DNA from 3 places in the Kitasatospora sp. NPDC038210 genome. Region 2 is predicted to be linked to each of the others. Evidence: riboswitches for the same ligand, from Rfam matches in the RefSeq annotation. Region 2 holds a riboswitch; each other region holds the start of a gene.
The links. A riboswitch is a leader RNA that binds a small molecule or an ion and turns the genes downstream of it on or off. The one in region 2 is predicted to bind S-adenosylmethionine.
Positions count from the first base shown of each region.

Region 1: linked by a shared signal. The riboswitch ahead of ACZ7KX_RS12325 (aminotransferase class V-fold PLP-dependent enzyme) and the one ahead of thrC (threonine synthase) in region 2 are both predicted to bind S-adenosylmethionine.
Region 3: linked by a shared signal. The riboswitch ahead of ACZ7KX_RS01665 (IclR family transcriptional regulator) and the one ahead of thrC (threonine synthase) in region 2 are both predicted to bind S-adenosylmethionine.

Region 1 is NZ_JBVJYK010000005.1:145,046-152,218, reverse strand. Features, by position in the region: gene ACZ7KX_RS12350 (C40 family peptidase) at 1-186, opposite strand, end outside; gene ACZ7KX_RS12345 (NYN domain-containing protein) at 387-1,688, opposite strand; gene ACZ7KX_RS12340 (hypothetical protein) at 2,053-2,316, opposite strand; gene ACZ7KX_RS12335 (rhomboid family intramembrane serine protease) at 2,518-3,300, shown strand; gene ACZ7KX_RS12330 (Lrp/AsnC family transcriptional regulator) at 3,342-3,623, shown strand; gene ACZ7KX_RS12325 (aminotransferase class V-fold PLP-dependent enzyme) at 3,662-5,032, opposite strand; SAM riboswitch class IV at 5,084-5,202, opposite strand; gene trpD (anthranilate phosphoribosyltransferase) at 5,312-6,388, opposite strand; gene ACZ7KX_RS12315 (response regulator) at 6,508-6,933, opposite strand.
Region 2 is NZ_JBVJYK010000019.1:69,922-77,094, reverse strand. Features, by position in the region: gene ACZ7KX_RS31325 (cold-shock protein) at 205-408, opposite strand; gene ACZ7KX_RS31320 (MoaD/ThiS family protein) at 947-1,225, opposite strand; gene thrC (threonine synthase) at 1,294-2,574, opposite strand; SAM riboswitch class I at 2,591-2,726, opposite strand; gene ACZ7KX_RS31310 (glucosyl-3-phosphoglycerate synthase) at 2,874-3,902, shown strand; gene ACZ7KX_RS31305 (alpha,alpha-trehalose-phosphate synthase (UDP-forming)) at 3,941-5,425, shown strand; gene otsB (trehalose-phosphatase) at 5,412-6,251, opposite strand; gene ACZ7KX_RS31295 (DUF3263 domain-containing protein) at 6,291-6,518, opposite strand; gene ACZ7KX_RS31290 (cupin domain-containing protein) at 6,620-6,970, shown strand; gene ACZ7KX_RS31285 (extracellular solute-binding protein) at 7,048-7,173, opposite strand, start outside.
Region 3 is NZ_JBVJYK010000001.1:384,455-391,627, forward strand. Features, by position in the region: gene ACZ7KX_RS01650 (hypothetical protein) at 1-764, shown strand, start outside; gene ACZ7KX_RS01655 (sulfatase-like hydrolase/transferase) at 822-2,444, shown strand; gene ACZ7KX_RS01660 (DUF7144 family membrane protein) at 2,706-3,134, shown strand; SAM riboswitch class I at 3,265-3,407, shown strand; gene ACZ7KX_RS01665 (IclR family transcriptional regulator) at 3,608-4,321, shown strand; gene ACZ7KX_RS01670 (LPXTG cell wall anchor domain-containing protein) at 4,611-5,330, shown strand; gene ACZ7KX_RS01675 (hypothetical protein) at 5,471-5,968, shown strand; gene ACZ7KX_RS01680 (hypothetical protein) at 6,158-6,601, shown strand; gene ACZ7KX_RS01685 (hypothetical protein) at 7,145-7,173, shown strand, end outside.

The sequences.
Region 1 (7,173 bases), on a different contig from region 2:
CTTCTCGGCCGCCTGCTCCTGCTCCTCCTGGAGCTGGTCGATCTGCGCCTTGACGTCCGTTTTGTTCGGCTGCGGCGCGGCGTGCGCGGCCACCTGGGCGGAGAGGGCGACCGCGGTCGCAGCGGCAGCGGTGAGCACGGAGATCCGCGCGCGGCTCGGCTGCTTGGGACGGCGGTGGGAGGCCAAGGGACCGGCTCCTTCTTCCAACGGGCTCACCCGATCGGATGAGGTTCCGGAAAATAGGTTTGACGCCAGACCCTAGTGCGGATCTATTCGCTTTGCCACTCCCCCGAAGGCGTGAACCCCGTTCACCACACCGGCTTCACCGCACCCGCACACGGTCGGGGACGCGGCGCTGACCAGGTGTCATCCTAGCGGGCCGACGCTCAGGGCCGTGCCAGCCGGTTCAGCAGCAGCACCGACGCCACCGGGCGTGCGCCCGCCTTCCGCACGCCCTCCGCGACCTCCCGGTCAGCGGAGACCACCACCACCGGACGGCCCTGCGGCTCGGCCCGCACCAGACGGCGGATCAGCTCGTCCGCGGTCTCCCCGGTCCGGCTGAACCGCACCCGGACCCCGCGCGGCGGCGCCATGATCACCGGAACGTCCAGGTCCTGGCCGTCGAACACACAGGTGACCTCCGCCTGGGTGCGCTGGGCCAGCATCGCCAGCCCGCCCAGCAGCCGGATCCGCTGCTGCTCCAGCGGCAGCGTCGGATAGCCGGTCTTGGTCACGTTGTAGCCGTCCACCACCAGGTGCACCTGCGGGATCGCCAGCAGCTGGTCCAGCAGCGCCGGGTCGTCCTCGGCCAGCCCGCGCCGCGCCACGTCGTGCGGCGAGGCCGCGCCCGGCACCACCGCCTCCACCAGGTCCGCCGGGCGGATCTGGGCGACCGGCAGCGCCAGCTCCCGCTGCAGGCCCTGGGCCGACTGCAGCACGGTGTCCAGCAACAGCCGCAGCCGCATGTCCTCGACGCTTCGCCCCTCGCGGGCCGACCGGCGGCCCTGCTCGGCGGCGTTCTCCAGCTCCGAGAGCCGGTGCTTGAGCCGCCGCGCCTCGGTCTCGGCCGCGCTGCGCTCGGCGGCGCCCTGGGCCCTCGCCGCCTCCAGCTCCCCGGCCACCCGACGCGTCTCGGCCTGCGCCCGGCGGGTGTCGCTCTCCAGCGACCGCACCTTCTTGCGCAGCGACTCGGCCTCCCGCCGGACGCCCTCGAACTCCACGCGCTGCCGGTCCAGGTCCGCCCGCGCGGTGGCCCGCACCTCGGCCAGCTCGGCCTGCAGCTTCTCCACCAGCCGGGTCGCCTCCGCGGCCGCGTCCTCGGCGCCGGCCCGCTCGGCCTCCTCGCCGGCCTCGGCGACCAGCCGGCTCCAGCCCGCCGAGCGCACCAGGTAGGCGGCGGCCGCGACGTCCATCGGATCGGCGGCGCCGGGGACGCTGCCCGACTCCAGCGCCCTCACCAGGTCCGGCTGTCCCAGCCGCAGCCGCTCCGCTATCCGCACCCGGAAGGCCGGCTCCGCCTCCAGCGCGGCCGCCAGCGCGGTGGCCGCGTACTTGGCGCGCCGCGCGGGGGTGAACTTCACGTACTGACGCAGGCTCTGCGGGAGTTCGCCCGGCGGCAGTCCGCCCAGCGCGTCCGAGGCCAGCCCGACCACCCGTCGGCGCACTCCCTCGGGCAGCGGCCGGTCCAGCTTCTCGGCGCCGCGCTCCGACGCGGCCCCGGAGGCGTCGGAGGACTCGGCCGGGTCTGCCGGGCCGGACGAAGCGGTCTGCGCCCCGACGGCACCGGGTCCGCCGGCCGCCGCGTCGACGGTTCCGGACGCAGCGCCCTCCGCCGGTCCCGTCCCGGCGTCCGGCACCTGCGCCTGCGCAGCGGGCCGAAGCCCCTGCGCTTCGCCGGGCTCCTTCGCTGCGTCCACCACGTCCTCGGCTCCGATCCTGTTCTCCGGCGGGGTACGGCCGCGACCCCCCGTCGTCACGCCCCGTGCGTCTTGTTCCGTATTGTCCGGTGCGGCGGGCGGGCGCGCTGCGCGCCGCCCGCCGCACCCGCGGGCATCAGCCCTGCTCGGCCGGGGCCTCCGCGCCCTCGGCACCCGGACGGGCCACCAGCTCGACCTGGTCGACGGCGTTGCACCAGCGGCAGCGCACCGACTCGACGGTCTCGCTCAGCACCTCGGTCTCCTCGACCTTGGAGTCGCCGGCCAGGTCGAAGTGCAGGAACTCGGTCACCCGCGCGGTGCGGGTCACGTCGAACCGGGTGAGGTTGCCGCACAGGGTGCAGCGCCAGCGCGTCTCAGCAGTCAGGGCGGGGACGGTCATCGGGGGTCCTCTCGGGTGGTCCCTGCGTGGGCTAGGCGCTCCCCCCGGAGCCCCGGCGTCGGCGGCGGGAGGCGGGAATGCCCGCCCCAAGCCTATTGCCTGGGGCAACCATCGCGACCACCGGTCAGCGGAATAGCGGGGCTAGTCCACCTGCCGTAAACCGCCGTGTCACCTGCGGCGCCCGGAGGGATGCTTGGCCGCATGGCGCTCGCGGCCCCCGACCACACCGCCGCGCGGGGCGGCCGGCCGGAGGTGGCCGCCCCGGCGGTCACCTACGCGCTGATCGCGGTCAACACCCTGGTCTTCCTCCTCGGCCCGGCCGCCGGGCTCAATCCGCTGTACGGCACCGGCCCGGCCCGGGTCTGCGCGGAGCAGCGGTACGAGCAGCGCTGGGGCGCCGTTCCGGCCGAACTGCTGACCGGGCGGCCGCTCACCGCCGAACAGCTGACCGAGGCACCCGACCCGGTCCCCGGCTGCCCGGCCGCCCCGACCCCGGGCAAGCACCCGGCCCTGTCCGCCCTCACCGGCCTCTTCCTCCACGCCGGCTGGCTGCACCTGCTGGGCAACCTGCTCTTCCTGCACGTCTTCGGCCCCACCGTCGAGCGACGGCTGGGCCGGGCCCGGTACGCCGTCTTCTACCTGGCCGCCGGCAGCCTGGCCACGTACGGCTTCGCGCTCGCCGAGGCGCACTCGCCGGACTGCACGCGGGTGCTCATCGGAGCCTCCGGCGCCATCTCCGCCGTCCTGGGCGCCTACCTGCGCTTCCACCCGCGCGCCCGGGTGACCACCCTCGTCCCGCTGCTGTTCTTCCTGCCGCTGCGCTTCCCGGCCTGGCTGGTACTCGGCCTCTGGTTCGCGCTGCAGTGGTGGTCGGTGCACTCGGCGGGCCCGGGGGTGGCCTACCTGGTCCACGTGATCGGTTTCTCGGCCGGCTTCCTCTACACCTGCACGGTGGTCCGCCACCCCCCGAGACGGCCCGGCTGACGCCCGATACGCTGGCGGCACCCCACAAAGGAGCGCGAACAGTGATCACCGCCATCGTCCTGATCAAGACCAGTGTCGACCGCATCCCGGAGATCGCCGAGGCCATCGCTTCCATCGAGGGCGTCAGCGAGGTGTACTCGGTGACCGGTGGATACGACCTGGTGGCGATGGTCCGGGTGCGCCGTCACGACGACCTGGCCGAGGTCATCCCGGGCCGGCTCAACAAGGTCCCCGGCGTGGCCCACACCGAGACCCAGATCGCCTTCCGCACCTACTCCCAGCACGACCTGGAGGCGGCCTTCGCCCTCGGCCTGGACGAGTAGCGGGGCGCCCGGGCTCAGCCCTCCCGACGCGCCCGGGCTCAGCCCTCCCGGCGGGTGTCCGCGACGCAACGCCCGCCCTCGTTGCGGTAGTTCCACGCCGCGCCGTCCGTGACCAGCTCGCGGACGGCGGTGAGGAAGCGGTCGATGTGCTCGTCCGGGGTCCCGGCGCCGAAGCTGACCCGGATGGCGTTCAGGCTGCGCTCGCCCGGCAGCGAGGGGTCCGGAGCGCCGCAGCTGGACTCGACGGCGGTGGCCTCGTCGTCCAGCAGGGTGCGCACCAGCGGGTGGGCGCAGAAGAGGCCGTCGCGCACCCCGATGCCGTACTCGGCGGACAACGCGGCCGAGAAGTGCGAGCTGTTCCAGCCCCGGACGACGAAGGACAGCACGCCCACCCGGGCCGAGCCGGCACCGAACAGGTTCAGCACCTTGACCTGCGGGACCTCCGCCAGCCCGGCGGTCAGCCGGTCGACCAGCTGCCGCTCACGGGCCTCCAGGGCGTCGAAGCCGGCCTCGCCCAGGGCGCGGCAGGCCGAGGCGATCGCGTAGGCGCCGATGACGTTCGGCGAGCCGGCCTCGTGCCGGGCCGGGCCGGTCTGCCACTGCACGGCCACCGAGCCGTCCGTCTCCCGGGCCACCGTCCGGGTCGCCCCGCCGCCGGCCAGGTACGGCTCGGCCTCGTCCAGCCAGTCCGCCCGGCCGGCCAGCACCCCGGCGCCGAACGGCGCGTAGATCTTGTGGCCGGAGAAGGCGATCCAGTCGACGTCCAGCTCGCGCACCGAGACCCGGTGGTGCGGGGCCAGCTGGGCGGCGTCCAGCACCACCCGGGCGCCGTGCCGGTGCGCCGTCCCGGTCAGCTCGGCGACCGGCCACAGCTCGCCGGTCACGTTGGACGCGCCGGTGACGCAGAGCAGCTTGGGGCCCTCGGGCGCCTCGGCGAGCGCGGCGTCCAGGGCGGCCACCGCCTCGGCCCGGGAGCGCGGCGCGCGCAGGTAGGTCACGTCCAGTCCGGCGTGCGCCCAGGGCAGCAGCGAGGCGTGGTGCTCGGTCTCGAAGGCGAACACCCGGGTGCCGGCCGGCACGGCGGCGGCCAGCAGGTTGAGCGAGTCGGTGGTGGCCCGGGTGAAGACGACCTGGTCGCCCTCGCGCAGGTCGAGGAACTCGGCGACGGTGCGGCGGCTCTGCTCGAAGAGGTCGGTGGACAGCTGCGAGAGGTACCCGGCGCCGCGGTGCACGCTGCCGTAGTACGGCGCGTAGGCGGCGACGTCGTCCCAGACCCGCTGCAGTGCCGGCGCGCTGGCCGCGTAGTCGAGCGCCGCGTAGCCGACCTTCTCACCGCTGGCGAGCGGGACCTGGACGTCGGAGCCGAGCACGGCGAGGGGGGCGGTGGTCTCGGTGGCGAGAGAGGACATGAGGATGCACTCCTTCAGGGGTCTGGGACCCCGGGAGTGCCACTCGTCGGGTGTCCGCGCTTGTCGCACGGACGGCTTGCCGTGGCGACCCGGTCCTCACCCAGGGCACCCCGCCACGGACGGAGGGTTGCCGGACAGCAAGCTGGGGCTTGACGCTGTCACTCATGACCTGGCGCCGACTCTAGGGTCGCGTCCGGCGGGCGGTCAAACGGGCATCCACCATCCGGACAGCCGGGGAGCCCGCGCCGGAGTTTCCGGCCCGGGCTCCCAACCACCGCTTCAGCTACGGCTGGTGGCCTCCGACCAGCGCCGCAGCAGCTCCTGTGCGACGCCGGAGTCGATGGCCTCCGCCGCCCGTGCCATGCCCGCCGCGAGCTGCTCGGCCAGCGGCGCGTCACCCAGGTCGAGCGCGACCAGCGCCGCCGCCGTGTTCAGCAGGACGGCGTCCCGCACCGGCCCGCGCTCCCCCGCCAGCAGACGGCGCGCGACCTCCGCGTTGTACGCCGGGTCCCCGCCGCGCAGCGACTCGATGCCGACCAGCTCGATGCCGACCTCCCGCGGGTCGAAGGAGGTCTCGGTGACCACCCCGTCGCGCACCACCCACACCCGCGAGGTGGTGGTGATGGTCAGTTCGTCCAGCCCGTCGTCGCCGCGGAAGACCAGCGCCGTCGAGCCGCGCCGGGCGAGCACCCCGGCGATCAGCCCGGACAGCCGGGTGTCGAAGCAGCCGATGGCGTGGGAGGTGACCTTGGCCGGGTTGGTCAGCGGGCCGAGGATGTTGAAGGCGGTCGGCACCCCGAGGTCGCGCCGCGCGGTGGCGGCGTGCCGCATCGAGGGGTGGAACTTCGCGGCGAAGCAGAAGGTGAGCCCGACCTCCTCGGCCACCTCGGCGACCCGCCGCGCGGAGAGGTCCAGCGCCACCCCGAGCTTCTCCAGCACGTCCGAGGACCCGGTGGAGGAGGAGGCGGCCCGGTTGCCGTGCTTGACCACCTTGGCGCCGGCCGCCGCCGCGACGATCGCCGACATCGTGGAGATGTTGACGGTCTTCGCCCGGTCGCCGCCGGTGCCGACGATGTCCACCGCCGGGCCGGCGATGTCCAGCGGCTCGGCGTGCGCGTACATCGCGTCCACCAGACCGGTGACCTCGTCGACCGTCTCGCCCTTGGACCGCAGCGCGATCATGAAGCCGGCCACCTGGGCGGGGGAGGCCTCGCCGCTCATGATCCGGTCCATCGCCCACGCGGTGGACGAGCGGTCGAGGTCCTCCCCCTTCAACAGGGCCGTCAGGAGATCCGGCCAGGAGCGGACCACCTGCGCGGGGTCGCTACCGCCGTTCGCAGGGTTCGCGTTCACCATGGCTGACTCCAGCTGTCGTCTGTCCCCCCGCTCCGGGGGGCGTCCGTACGGATGGAGCCAGCCTATCGAGCGGCGGGGCCCCCAGGGCCCCGTCTTCTCTAGTACTGAGACGCCGCCGCTCAGCGGGCGGCCGGCGCCCGCTTGGCCAGTCGGGTCCGCAGCAGGGTGGCGACCGCCTCGGCCAGCGCCACCGGGTCCACCGGGTGGGAGATCGCGGCGTCGGCCCGGCTCCAGGCGGCGAGCCAGGAGTCCTGCGGCCGGCCGATCAGCACCAGCACCGGCGGGCAGCCGTAGATCTCGTCCTTCAGCTGGCGCCCGAGCCCCAGCCCGCCGGCCGGGACCGCCTCGCCGTCCAGCACGCAGAGGTCCACGCCGCCCTTCTCCAGCGCCTTGAGCACCGCCGGGGTGGTCGCGCACTCCAGGTAGGACAGCTCCGGAAGATCCTCGGCGGGCCGACGGCCGAGTGCCGTCAGCACCTGCTCGCGGGTGTTGCGGTCGTCGCTGTAGACGAGGACGGTGAGCGTCTCATCGGTCGTGTACGCCATGGACCCTGCTCCCTCAAGTGTGATCCGGACCACGTTCGCCTGATCCGGATGCTACTCCCGATCACCCTCCGCCGAGTGCCCCTCGCGCACGTTCCTCCTCAAGCCGCCGCGCCCCGGCCTCACCCTCCTGGAGGACTGCCCGTCACCCGGACCCGCCCGGTCCACCCGTACGGCCGACCCCCGGCCCGCTCCCCTACCTCCGGCCGCTGCTCCGACCGTGCATCGACGCGCCGGGCAACG
Region 2 (7,173 bases):
ACGCTGTGAGTGCTAACGCCAATGATTAGCACTCCGGGTGGTCGAGTGCAAGCCCAATCGCCAACCCGCGAGCCGCCGCTGGGACCACCCCCGGGGGCCGCCCGGGAACGGCGACGGGCCCGTACGACGCGTGTCGTACGGGCCCGTCGAGAAGCGAGCGGTCACCAGCCGTGGGCCGCGCCGAGCTCCTGGAGTCGGAAGGGGTCAGACCGCCGCGCGAACCATGTCCGCCTGCGGGCCCTTCTGTCCCTGGGAAATCTCGAACTCGACCCGCTGGCCCTCCTCAAGGGTGCGGTAGCCGTCCATCTGGATCGCGCTGTAGTGGACGAAGACGTCCGCACCACCGTCGACCGCGATAAAGCCGTAGCCCTTCTCCGCGTTGAACCACTTGACGGTGCCCTGAGCCATTCCGAACTCCCCTAGTGCTGTGCTGGCCCTTCACGCGCCCGCAGGTCGCGGGCCCGGGTTGGTTGACGGCCCGCCCGGGGAACCCCCCCTGGGCGCAGCCGTGCACGCCGCAACCGTCCGCACGGAACGCCCAACGGGCTCCGGTGAGCGGGTGATTGCGTCGACCGCCGCTGAATGTATCCGGACCGAAGCCCTCTGCAACAGGGTCAACCGCCGGTAATTCCGCCCCGGCAGCAAGGGACAGGACGGGCCGAACCGGAAAAATCTCGGCATTCCACGCGGGACATAGCGGACGAATTACCCAAATCCCCGCGGTAATTCTGACATCGGCCTGACATGTTTCACGGCCCGGTCCCATCGGCCGGGCCCAGCCCGGCGGAACGCCGCGAACGGCCGAGAGGGAACCCCTGTTCCCAACCGAGCGACACTCTACTCCGACTCGACCCGCAAATATTCCCGCCGGAATGCAACCGGCCGCCCGTACATACGGAGAGCGGAATTCCGTACGCACGGGCGGCCGAATGGCGCGCGGGACGGCTCAGCAGCCGCCGGCCACCGCCGGAATGATCGAGACGCCGGCGCCGTCCTCGATCTCGGTCGCCAGGCCCTCGGCGAAGCGCACGTCGTCGTCGTTCACGTAGACGTTGACGAAACGGCGCAGCTTGCCGGTGTCGTCCAGGATGCGGGCGGAGATGCCCGCGTGGTTCTTCTCCAGGTCGGCGATGACCTCGGCCAGGGTGGCGCCCTCGGCGGTCACCTCGGCGGCGCCGCCGGTGTAGGTGCGCAGGATGGTGGGGATGCGGACGTTGGCGCTCATGACTCTCCTTGCGGGGGTGCGGCCTTGCGGGGCAGCGGTCGGGGCGGGCACGGGGCCGGCGGCGTGGTTCAGGCGGACGCGAGGCCGGCAGCGCGGAACGCGTCCAGCGTCGGGCGGATGACGGCGCTCATCCCGGCGTCGGAGACGGCGTCCAGGGTCTTCAGGCCGTCGCCGGTGTTGATCGCGACGGTCTCCTTGGCCGGGTCCAGCTGCCCGGTCTCGACCAGCTTCTTCAGCACGCCGACGGTCACCCCGCCCGCGGTCTCGGCGAAGATGCCCTCGGTCCGCGCCAGCAGCCGGATCGCCGCCACGACCTCGGCGTCCGTGACGTCCTCCACCGCGCCGCCCGTGCGGCGGGCGATGTCCAGCACGTACGGGCCGTCGGCCGGGTTGCCGATCGCCAGCGACTTGGCGATGGTGTCCGGCTTGACCGGCTTGATCACGTCCCGGCCGGCCTTGAAGGCGGCCGACACCGGGGAGCAGCCCTCGGCCTGGGCGCCGAAGACCCGGTACGGCCGGTCCTCGACCAGGCCGAGCTTGATCAGCTCCTGCAGGCCCTTGTCGATCTTCGTCAGCTGGGAGCCCGAGGCGATCGGGATCACGATCTGCTCCGGCAGCCGCCACCCGAGCTGCTCGCAGATCTCGTACGCCAGCGTCTTGGAGCCCTCGCCGTAGTACGGCCGCAGGTTGACGTTGACGAAGCCCCAGCCCTCGCCGGCCGGGTCCCCGATCAGCTCCGAGCAGAAGCGGTTCACGTCGTCGTAGTTGCCCTCGATGCCGACCAGCTCGCCGCCGTACACCCCGGCCATGACGACCTTGCCCTGCTCCAGGTCGTGCGGGATGAACACGCAGGACCGGAAGCCGGCCCGGGCGGCCGCCGCGCCCACCGCACCGGCCAGGTTGCCGGTGGAGGAGCAGGACAGCGTCGTGTAGCCGAACGCCCGCGCCGCCTCGATGGCGCAGGCCACCACGCGGTCCTTGAACGAGTGCGTCGGGTTCCCGGAGTCGTCCTTGATGTGCAGCTGCGCGGTGAAACCGAGCTCGCGGCCCAGGTTGTCCGCCTTCACCAGCGGGGTCCAGCCCGGGTTCAGGTTGGGCTTGGAGGCGACGTCGGCCGGCACCGGCAGCAGCGGCGCGTACCGCCAGACCGAAGTCGGGCCGGCCTCGATCCGCTTGCGCAGCTCCTCGGCGCCCTCGCTGCCGAACTCGTAGGCGATCTCCAGCGGGCCGAAGCACTCCAGGCACGCGAAGCTGGGACCGAGCGGGAAGCGGGTTCCGCACTCCCGACAGGACAGGGCGGCGGCGGGGCCGAGGTCCACGGAAACAGGTGCGGCAGTGTCGATAGCCATGACGGCGAGGCCTCTCTCCTCATCTTCCCCGCAGCGCGGACGCGCCACAGGCCGGAATTGGCACCTGTCCCGCCGGGGCCTGTCGTCGACAGCCGCGCGAGAAGGTTGCCGGGACGTCAACGGGCCGTTCCCTCAGTCCCTCTGGATGAGCTTGTGAAATTGTGGTGGTGCTCGACGGCGACCCCGGCGTGCATGGGTCCTACCGCTGTACGAAGACTGTATCCGAAGGCGCCAATCCTGAACGGGACCGTCCGCCACGCGAGATGACCCGTCCCACCCGACCCGCCGAGGAGACCTCCGTGCCCGCCGAACCGACTCCCGAGCTCCTCCCGCAGGCGGCGTCCTGGCTGCGCCGCCGCTCCTGGAGCGCGGCCGACCGGCCGGTCGACACCCTCCTCGCGGCCAAGGAACGCACCGGCCGCACGATCAGCGTCGTCCTCCCCGCCCTGGACGAGGAGGCCACCGTCGGCGACATCGTCCGCACCGTCCGCCGCGAGCTGATGGAACGCCTCCCGCTGGTCGACGAACTGGTCGTGGTCGACTCCGGCTCCACCGACGGCACGGCCGAGGCCGCCGCCGAGGCCGGTGCCCGGGTGGAGCACCGCGACGCCATCCTGCCCCGGCTGCCCGCCGCCCCCGGCAAGGGCGAGGTGCTCTGGCGCTCGCTTCTGGTCACCCGCGGCGACATCGTCTGCTTCGTGGACGCCGACCTGCGCGAGTTCGACCCGGCCTTCGTCTCCGGCATCGTCGGGCCGCTGCTGACCGACGAGTCCATCCAGCTGGTCAAGGCCATGTACGACCGCCCCCTCGAAGTCGCACTGAGCGGCTCCGCCGCGGGGGACCGCGCCGCCGTCCTCCCGGCCGGCGGCGGCCGGGTCACCGAACTCGTCGCCCGCCCCCTCCTCAACCTGCACTGGCCGGAACTCGCCGGCTTCGTCCAGCCCCTCGGCGGCGAGTACGCGGCCCGCCGCTCACTGCTCGAACGGCTGCCCTTCCCCACCGGCTACGGCGTCGAACTCGGCCTGCTCGTCGACGCGTTGGAGCTGGTCGGCCTGGACGCCCTGGCCCAGGTGGACGTCGGCGTCCGGCACCACCGCCACCAGGACGGCCAGGCCCTCGGCCGGATGGCCGCCACCATCTACCGCACCGCGCTCGAACGCCTCGACCGCGCCCACCGGCTCAAGGCCTCCGCCGACCTGGTCCGCCCGGAGCTCACCCAGTTCGCCCGCGACCCGGAGACCCGCGCCTTCCTCGCCCACACCCACCCGGTGACCGCCCTGGAACGCCCCCCGATGCACACCGTCCCCGAATACGCCACCCACCGATGACGGGTTTGCCACGCCGGGCGCCCGGCAACATGCCAACCATGGGCGATCTCACGACCGAACGTTCGAGTGCGACCGGCACCGCCCCCGTCCTGGTGGCCTCCAACCGGGGACCGGTGTCGTTCAGCACCGCCGACGACGGCACGCTGACCCTGCGGCGCGGCGGCGGCGGCCTGGTCTCCGGCCTCTCCGCCATCGACGACCCGAACGCCGTCTGGGTCTGCGCGGCCCTCGGCGCCGCGGACCGCAGAGCCGCCGCGGAAGCCCCCGACGGCCGCCTCGACCTGGCCGGCCACGACGTCGGCGGGCAGGCCGTCCGGATGCTGGACATCGACCCCGAGACCTTCGCCCGCGCCTACAACGGCGTCGCCAACTCCACCCTCTGGTTCGTCCACCACCTGCTGTACGCGACCCCCACCGCCCCCGCCTTCGACGCCGACTTCCGCACCGAATGGGCCGCCTACCGGGCCTACAACACGGCCTTCGCCGAGGCGCTGGCCACCGAGGCCGCCCCGAACGCCGCCGTCCTCGTCCAGGACTACCACCTGTCCCTGGCCCCGGCGCTGCTCCGCGCCGCCCGCCCCGACCTGCGGATCGGCCACTTCTCGCACACCCCCTGGGCCCCGCCCGAGTACTACCGGATGCTCCCCGACGACGTCGCCCGCGCCGTCCTCACCGGCATCCTGGGCGCCGACCGGGCCGGCTTCCTCACCGAACGCTGGGCCCGCGCCTTCGCCGCCTGCTGCGCGGACCTCCTCGGCGCCGACGTCGACCACGAGGCGCTCACCGTCACCCTCGACGGCCGCACCACCGCCCTCGGCGTCCACGCCCTCGGCGCCGACGCCGACTTCCTGCGCGAACGCTCCCACCGCCCCGACGTGGACGAACGCCTCGCCGCCCTGCGCGAGGCCGTCGGCGAGCGGCGCACGATCGTCCGGGTCGACCGCACCGAGCTGAGCAAGAACATCGTCCGCGGCCTGCTGGCCTACCGGCACCTGCTCCGCACCCGCCCCGAGTGGCACGACCGCGTGGTCCACATCGCCTTCGCCTACCCGTCGCGGACCGACCTGGCCGAGTACCGCAACTACACGGCGCAGGTCCGCGAACTCGCCGACGCCATCGACACCGAGTTCGCCACCCCGGACTGGCAGCCCCTGATCCTGCACGTCAACGACGACTTCCCGCGCTCCCTCGCCGCCTACCGCCTGGCCGACGTCGCCCTGGTGAACCCGATCCGGGACGGCATGAACCTGGTGGCCAAGGAGGTCCCGGTCGTCTCCGACCGCGGCTGCGCCCTCGTCCTCTCCCGGGAGGCCGGCGCCCACGCGGAGCTCGCCGACGACGCCCTGACGGTCAACCCGTACGACGTCATCGCCACCGCCGACGCCCTGCACACCGCGCTGACCATGCCCGAGGAGGAGCGCGCCGGCCGCACCAAGCGCCTCGCGGCGGCGGCCACCGCACTCCCCCCGCAGCAGTGGTTCCTCGACCAGCTCAACGCGCTGGCCCCGCTCAACTCCCCGTGAGAGCCTCCCCCAACGCCGCCAACAGCTCCACCACCCCGGCCGGCCCCGCGACCACCAGGTCCGCGCGGTCGGCCAGCTCCTTCACCGGCGCGTCCCCGACCGCCGCGCTGCACACCAGCAGCCCGGCCAGCCCGTCCGCGCGCAGCTCTTCCACCGCCGCGAACGCCGCCACGTCCCCGAGGTCGTCCCCCGCGTACAGCACCGACCGGGCGCCGCGCTCCCGCAGGAACCCGGTCAGCGCCGCGCCCTTGTCCACCCCCGGCGGCCGGAGCTCCAGCACCAGCCGTCCGGGCTCCACCACCAGCCCGTACTCGGCGGCCAACTCCGCCACCGGCGCCCGCAGCAGCTCCAAGGTCCCCTCGGGCTCCGCCGTACGCCGCGTGTGCACCGCCACCGAGCGCCCCTTGTCCTCCACCCACACCCCCTCGGGTGCCCCCACCCGTGCCGTCACCAGCGGCAACGCCTCCCGCGCCCCGGCCACCCCCGGGTGGACCTCCGGCGCCGTCACCTCGCCGTCCTCCCAGCGCTCGGCCCCGTAGTGCCCGAGCACCACGACCCCCGGCACCCCGGCCAGCCCGCCGTACTCCACCGCCAGCGCCGCCGGCCGCCCCGTCACCACCACCACGGCCCCGACCGCCGGGGCCAGCACCCGCAGCGCCCCCGCCACCCCCGGATGCGCCCTCGCCTGCCCGGGGTCGGCGACGATCGGCGCCAACGTCCCGTCGAAGTCCAGCCCGATCACCGCGTCCCGGGGCGCCCGCAGGATCGCCCGCACCCCGTCCCGCCCGGCCTCGGTCCCCGGCACCCACGTCTCTTCGAATCCCATACCGAGGCCCATACCCCCCGGCCGCCCGCAGCCCACCCCCTAGCGGGCCGCCCGTCGAGCGGCCCGGATCCGCCGCAGCCGATTGACCAGCACCGGTGCGTGCGCCAGCGCCTCCTCCCGGTCCAGCAGCGCGTTCAGCAGCTGGTAGTACCGCGTGGAGGAGAGCCCCAGCTCCTCCCGGATGGCCCGCTCCTTGGCCCCCGCCGTCCGCCACTGCCGCCCCTCCAGCGCCAGCACCGCCCGGTCCCGCTCACTCAGCTCGCCCACCGCGCACACCTCCGCCGACCACTACGGAGTGTCATTCTCCCGCGCGACCCCGACACACAGTGCTCGCCCCACCGCTCTCCGGCCCCGGCTACCGTCACCCCATGACCACGCCCAGCTTCGTCCTGAACATCCCCGCGGCCGACCTCGAACCCGACCCGCTCGACCCGTCCCAGATCGTCTCCGGCACCCCCGAGGTCACCGGCAGGGTCCTCTCCGAGTCCGCGGACGGCCGCCAGCTGCGCGGCCTCTGGCAGATCACCCCCGGCGTGGTCACCGACGTCGAGGCCGACGAGATGTTCGTGGTCCTCAGCGGCCGGGCCACCATCGAGATCGAGGGCGGCCCGACCCTGGAGGTCGGCCCCGGCGACTGCGCGGTGCTGCGCGAGGGCGACCGCACGACGTGGACGGTCCACGAGACCCTCCGCAAGGCCTACGCGATCACGCTCCCCTGAGCGGAGACGCACCGAGGCCCGGCCCCGAACCACCGGGACCGGGCCTCCGCGGCACGGCGGGGCCGGACGACGGGCCCCTACTTGCGGACCCGCGCCGCCTCCTTCACCGCCGCGTCCTGCAGCCCCCCGAGCACCTGCTTCGGGTCCCCCGTCACGGCCTGCCCGATCCCCGCCTTGATCCGGTTGCTGACCTCACCCCAGGC
Region 3 (7,173 bases), on a different contig from region 2:
CGGCCGTCGACAAGCTGAAGGACGACCTGGTGTCCGCCGGGCTCACTCCGGCCGAGAAGATCCCCGAAGTCAACAAGCAGCTGGTGCTGTTCCAGTCCGACAAGCTCGCCAAGATCCGCGGTGCCGCGCACGCCCTCGACGTGATCGGCAACTGGCTGCCGATCATCACCGTGCTGATCGGCGCGATCGGCGTCGTGCTGGCCCGGCGCCGCCGCCGGGCCCTGGTGACCACGGCCCTCGGCGCGGCCTTCGGCTGCCTGCTGGTGGCGATCGCCCTGGTGATCGCCCGCCACTACTACCTGGACCACCTGCCCCCCGCCGTACAGTCCCCGGCCGCGGCGGCCGCGGTCTTCGACACGCTGCTGCACTTCCTGCGGATCAGCCTGCGGACCGCGATCGTCCTGGGCGTCGTGGTGGCGCTCGGCGCCTACCTCTCCGGTGCGGGCCGCATGCCGCGCGCCGTCCGCGGCGGTGCCGACCACGTCGCCGACTCCGTCGCCGGCTGGAGCGACGCGCACGGCGTGCACACCGGCCGGGTCGGGACCTGGACCGACGCCCACCGCCGGTGGCTCGTCCTCGCGGCGGTGCTGGTCGTGGCCCTGGTGTTCGCCCTCTGGAACCACCCGACCGTCCTGACGGTGCTGCTGCTCGTCCTGGTGCTCCTCGCGGTGCTCGCCGTCCTGGCGCTGCTCGCCGCCTCCGGACGGGCCGGCGCCGACAGCCGTACCGACGAGGCCGGCGCCGGGAGCCGTACCGACGAGTGACCCCGTCCGCGCGACGCGGACCTCCCCGACCGTTCCCCGCACACAGCGCAGGTGGCCATGACCAGTCGTCCGAACATCCTGTTGATCGTCACCGACGAGGAGCGGGCCGCGATCCCCCGCCCGCAGGGCTTCACGCTCCCCGCCCGGGAACGACTCGCCGAGCGGGGCACCACCTTCGACCGGTACTACACCGCCTCGGCCATGTGCAGCTCCGCGCGGTCCGTGATCTACACCGGCCGGCACCTGCCGCTGACCGAGATCTACGACAACGACAACATGCCCTACATCCGCCCGCTGGACCCGGCGTTGGGCACCCTCGGCACGATGCTGCGCCAGGCCGGCTACTACTGCACCTACCAGGGCAAGTGGCACCTGTCGAACGCCTACGTCACCCCGCAGAACCCGGGACCGACCACCGACGCCCTGGAGCCCTACGGGTTCAGCGGGTTCAACGACTGGGGAGACATCGACGGCGGCGTCTGGGCCGGGCTCAAGATCGACCCCGTGATCGCCGGCCAGGCCGTGAAGTGGCTGCGCGACCGCGCCCCGGCGGTGGCGGACGACCAGCCCTGGTTCATGGCCGTCAACTTCGTCAACCCGCACGACATCATGAGCTTCGACTACGGCGGGAAGCCCCGGGTGCGGCTGCCCTTCGGCCTCGCGCACGCCGTGCTGGCGCGCGGCCCCGCCGACGTCCCGCTCTACCGCCGCCGCTGGGACTTCGACCTGCCCGCCAGCCTGCACGACGACCTGTCCGGCGCGGCGCCGGCGGTGGCGGAGTTCGCCCGCATGCTCGACACGGTGTTCGGCCCGGTGGCCGACGACCGGCACTGGTACGACGGCCTGAACTTCTACCTCAACGCCATCCGGGACGTCGACCGCAGCATCGACGTCGTGCTCGACGCGCTGGAGGCCTCCGGCCAGGCCGACCGGACGGTGGTCGTGTTCACCTCCGACCACGGCGAGATGGCCGGCTCCCACGGCCTGCGCCAGAAGGGCAACCTGCTCTACGACGAGAACTTCCACGTCCCGTTCGTGCTGTGCCACCCGGACGCGCCCGGCGGCGGCCGCACCGACGCGCTCGCCTCCGCGGTCGACATCGCGCCCACCCTGCTGGAGTTCGCGGGCCTGGACCGGGCGGCCACCGCCTCCCGCTTCCCCGACCTGCACGGTCACTCCCTGGCACCGGTGCTGGAGGGCAGGGAGGTCCGGGAGGGCGTGCTCACCGCCGTCGAGTCGATCACCGCCCTGGACGCCGGGTTCTGGTTCGAGTTCGCCGACCCGCGGGCCCAGCAGCGCATCCAGTCGGGGGAGCTGCGCCCGGACTGGGACAAGCGCGGTTTCCTGCGCGGCTACCTCGACCGGCGGTACAGCTTCGGGCGCTACTTCTCCCCGCTCCGGCCCAACCGCCCCACCGGCCCCGAGACGCTGTACGCGCAGAACGACGTGGTGCTCTACGACCGGGAGGAGGACCCCGGCGAGGTGCGCAACCTCGCGGCCGATCCGGCCCACCGCGACCTCGTCGCCCGGTACAGCGCCCGGCTGGAGGACCTCATCACCGCAGAGGTCGGCGCGGACACCCGCGCGTGGGTCACCGAACGCCCCCGGCTGCTCGGCTGGCCCACCTGGCACGGCGACACCGACCGTCCCGTGCCCGCCGGCGCCGGGGCCCGCGGGTGAACCCGTGGCCGACCTCGTGGCCGACCTCGTGGCCGGCCTGGTGGCCGACGTCGTGGCCGACCTCACGGACGCGGCGTCACGGTCCGTGACCTCGTCGCGGTCCGCGCACGACAGGACGGGAGTCCGGCCCTACCGTGAACGTAGGACTTCTGTTCCCTTCCAGGCGGTCGTCATGCGAGCAGCCGGGCCCCTGCGCCCGGCTGCCCGCCCCTCCCGTCTCCCGCTCCCCGCGAGGCGGTTGCCACCGAAGGAGTCAATGTCATGACCAGCAGTGTTGCCGGGGCCGGCCCCAGCACCCACGCCCCCGAACCCCGTCCCTTCGCGACCGGGTGGACCATCTTCGCCGGGGTCATGATGATCGCCGGCGGCATCATGGCGGTGTTCCAGGGGATCGCCGCCATCACCAAGGACAGCCTGATCGTCGTCACCCGGCACTACGTCTACTCGATGAACACCGAAGGCTGGGGCTGGATCCACGTCATCATCGGGGTCGTCCTGGTGCTGGCGGGTGTCGCGCTCTTCAGCGGCGCAGCCTGGGCCCGGGTCGTCGGTGTCGCCGTCGCCGGGCTGAGCATGATCGCCAACTTCCTGTGGCTGCCGTACTACCCGGTCTGGGCCATCGTCCTGATCGCGCTCGACGCCTTCGTCATCTGGGCGCTGTGCGTCGGCACCACGAAGAAGGCGAGCTGACCACCCGACGGGCCGACGGCCCGTAGGAACGCCCCCCCGGGCCGGCCACGACCGCGTGGCCGGCCCGATCGCGTCCGAGGGAGGGGGGAGGCTTGGCGGGCGGCCCGGGGCATCTTGTATCGTTCCTCGCGAATCATCCAGAGGGGTGGAGGGACCGGCCCTACGAAGCCCCGGCAACTCCCCGTTCGACCCGGCGTCCGAAGTACGCGCCGTGCCGTGCGGGGGCAGTGCCAACTCCGGCCTGTCGCCACTGTGGCGCGGGAAAGATGAGGAGACACGGTGCTCTCTGTGCTGTCCTTCGCCCGGGCGTTTCCCGCCCCGGCCCTTCCGCGTACCCGTCTCGTGCCCGGCGCAGGCAATCGGCCGACTTCTCCGGCCCGTCCTCGCTGACCACCCCCCCGGCTCCCCGTCCGGGAGCCCCCGTGAGCGAAGCCCACCCGCCGCTCACGGGATTCGAGACGGAGTACCCATCCATGGACAACACGAGCGGCGTCGGCGTGCTCGACAAGGTCACCTCGATCCTCGGCACCCTGGAGGCAGGTCCCGCCACCCTGGCCGGACTCGTCACCGCCACCGGCCTGGCCCGGCCCACCGCCCACCGGCTCGCCGTGGCACTCGAACACCACCGGCTGGTCACCCGGGACATGCAGGGCCGGTTCATCCTCGGGCCCCGGCTCACCGAGCTCTCGGCGGCCGCCGGGGAGGACCGGCTGCTGGCCGCGGCCGGCTCCGTCCTCGCCCACCTGCGCGACGTGACCGGCGAGAGCGCCCAGCTCTACCGCCGCCAGGGCGAGATCCGGATCTGCGTGGCCGCCGCGGAGCGCCTCTCCGGCCTGCGCGACACCGTACCGGTGGGGGTCACCCTCCCGATGAAGGTCGGTGCGGCCGCCCAGGTCCTGCTCGCCTGGGAGGAGCCCGAGCGGCTGCACCGCGGACTGCAGGGCGCCCGCTTCACCGCCACCGCGCTGAGCGGGGTCCGGCGGCGCGGCTGGGCGCAGTCCATCGGCGAGCGCGAACTCGGGGTCGCGTCCGTGTCCGCGCCCGTCCGCGGCCCCTCCAACCGGGTGGTGGCCGCGGTGTCGGTCTCCGGCCCGATCGAGCGGCTCACCCGGCACCCCGGAGCCCAGCTCTCCCAGGCGGTCGTCGAGGCGGCCCACCGGCTCACCGAGGCCCTGCGCCACTCCTGACCGGTTCACCGGCCCGCGCTGCCCGGCTTCGTCCCGTCCGGCTTCGCGCTGCCCGGACGCGCGGTCCTCCTGCGCGGGCCGGGGGCGGCGGCCGGCGACACCGGGAACGGGGTGAACCGAACGCGGCACGCCATCCGTGCAGGGGTCGGGGGCCGCGTTGCACCGCCGTCACCCGCCGCCACGGCGGGCGGCGGCGGTCCGGGCTCGCCGCCTCGCGTGCTCCCCCGATCTCCCCCGGGAGCGCGCAAGGCGTTCCCTGCTCCACGAACTCCACAGGAGAGAAGCACAGATGAAGCACGTACGCCGGGCAGCCGTGGTCACCGGGGGCGCGGTCGCCGCCCTCGCACTGGCGGGCACCGGGACCGCCTTCGCCTGGAAGCCGAGCGACGCCTCGCTGGATGTCGGCTGCCGGGCGGACGCCGGCCACGTCGAGCTCGTCCTCGGCAACCGCTACAACGCCGCCGGCGACTACACCCTGAGGCTGGTCGGCGGCTCCGAGGAGCACCACGGCCGCATCGACGCCAACGCCACCGTCAAGCTGACCGTCAGCTACTCGGGCAAGGGCGACACCTGGCGCTACACCCTGGCGGACACCCACGTGGACAAGAAGGTCGCGGACGTTCCGCTGTGCCCGTCCGCCACCCCGACGCCGACCGGCACCCCGACCATCACCCCCTCCGTCCCGGCGACCCCGGTCCCGACCCCGACCAAGTCGGTCCCGGCCTCGCCGAGCGCCACGCCGTCGGCCACCACCCCGACCCCGACCAAGTCGGTCCCGGCCTCGCCGAGCGCCACGCCGTCGGCCACCACCCCGGCCCCGACCGCGCCGGGGACCACCCCGGCGGCCACCCCGTCCGCCACGCCCAGCGCGACCGGCACCGCCCCGGCGCTGGCCGAGACCGGTGGCGGGGACAACACCCCGCTCGCCCTGGCCGGCGGCGCCGTGCTGGCCGCCGGTGCGGGCCTGGTGTTCGCCGCCCGCAAGGTCGGGGCCAAGCGCCGCGCCTGACCGAGCACCGATCGGGGCGATCGGGGGCGCCGGGGTCCGGGAACACCGGACCTCGGGGCCCCACGGCCTTTGACGGCCTGTGGCAACGGTGACGGCCGTGACGGCCTGTGCCGCCGGGCCGTCCACGGAAGGGGAGTGAGATGTTCGTCGACGGATCCTGGCGGATCACGGTGACCGGCAAGGACGCCGACTTCGACCAGCGGGCGGTGGTGATCACCCCGTACGGCACCCTGGTGCTGGCCGGCCGGGTGGGGGAGTCGCTCGTGGTCGACGCGGACACCTGGGAGCTGAGGCTCGAACACCTCCGGCCGGGCGGCGGTTGGCGCCCGGACGTCCAGGTGGTGCCCGGCCCGGTGGCCGACACCGGCGGCGTGCGCAGCCGGGAGGTCCGCGCCCGGGACTGCCACTGGCCGGGCGTGCCCGGCACCGACCTGCCGCGCAACCTCGTAGTGCGCCTCGACGCGCTCGGCGCCGCGGCCCCGGCTGCGCGGCGGGAGACGACCGGGGCGATCGGACCGGCCTCGGCGCCGCTGGTGCGGACCAGTTCGGACCCTGCGCTCGGCGCCCTGCGGCCGGCGGAGCGACGGGGGACGCCAGCCGACCGGACCGCCCCGGGCCAGGCGTCGGCCCGGCCCTGACGGCCCGGTCCGGGGCGCGGCGAGGTTTCCTCCGGCAAAGTGCCGCCCAGGTGAACAATCGCGAGCACGTTTTCCGTTCAACAACACGACGGGCGGGCGAGCGGCTCGCGTCCAGGGCCGGGCAGATGGGTGAGGTGGGCTCCGATGAGGACCAGGGCGGTGGACCGTGATGGTGACAGACTGACGGTCATGACGGGCGGTGGGGACGGTAACGGGCAGGGTGGCACCGGACGCGGCGGGAGCGGGCCGGACGACGAGGCGACGGCGCGTCGGCTGATCGCCGCCTGGCTGGCCGGTGAGGACGCCGAACCCGCGCCCGCTCCGGCCGCCGGCGCCGAACGGCCCGCCGGGGCCGTCCCGACCGGGTGGTGCGTCCCCCCGGCCGCCGCCCGGGAGGTCATCGCCGTGGCCCGGCGGATGGCCCTGCACGGACGGCAGGGCCGGGCCTGGCCGGCCCCCGGAGCCGAGCACCTGATGCTGGCCCGCGCCCTGGTGGTCGACGAGCACCCCTCGGCCGCGGCGTGGTCCGAGCGCGAGCGGGTCGAACTGGCCGGCTGGATCGCGGTCCTGGTGCGGCGCTTCGGCGAGGACGGCGTCCAGCAGCTGACCGCCGCACTCGCGGCCCGGTCCTGAGCGCCCGGTCCCGGGCGCCCGGGCACCGGGGCGGCGGGTCCGGCGGGACCCAACGGCATCCCACGGGTGCCGACGACCACCAACGCGCGAGCCGACCGGGCCGTCGGGCGGACGTTGGTGGCGGCTGGGACGGTCTTCCCGTCAGGGCGAGGCACCGGGGCTGACCACACACCGTCCCCGCGGCTGCCCGCCGATGCCGTTGTACCGGAGCGAGGGACAGAGCCGTGGCCGAGGAAGCCGTCGACTCACCCGCGGGCGCCCGGCAGCGCGCCGACCACCCCACCCGGGGCCGTGCAACCCTGGACCAGGACACCCTGGCCGAGCTGTACCGCGCGGGCCGGGTCGGCCCCTCGATTCGCCCCGTTGAACGGAAGCCGTCCGCCGAGGAGTTCAGATCGGATCGGGGCGGATCGAACCCGGGAGGGGGCGCCGTCCGTGCAACCGGTTGAGGCCGGCCGGGAGCCGGGAGCCGGGAGCCGGGAGCCGGTGATCGGCGGTCGGCGGTCGGCGGTCGGCGCGAGGACGGACGAGGAGAGGACAGCGATGGCCTGGTACCAGGGGGCGAGCCGGAT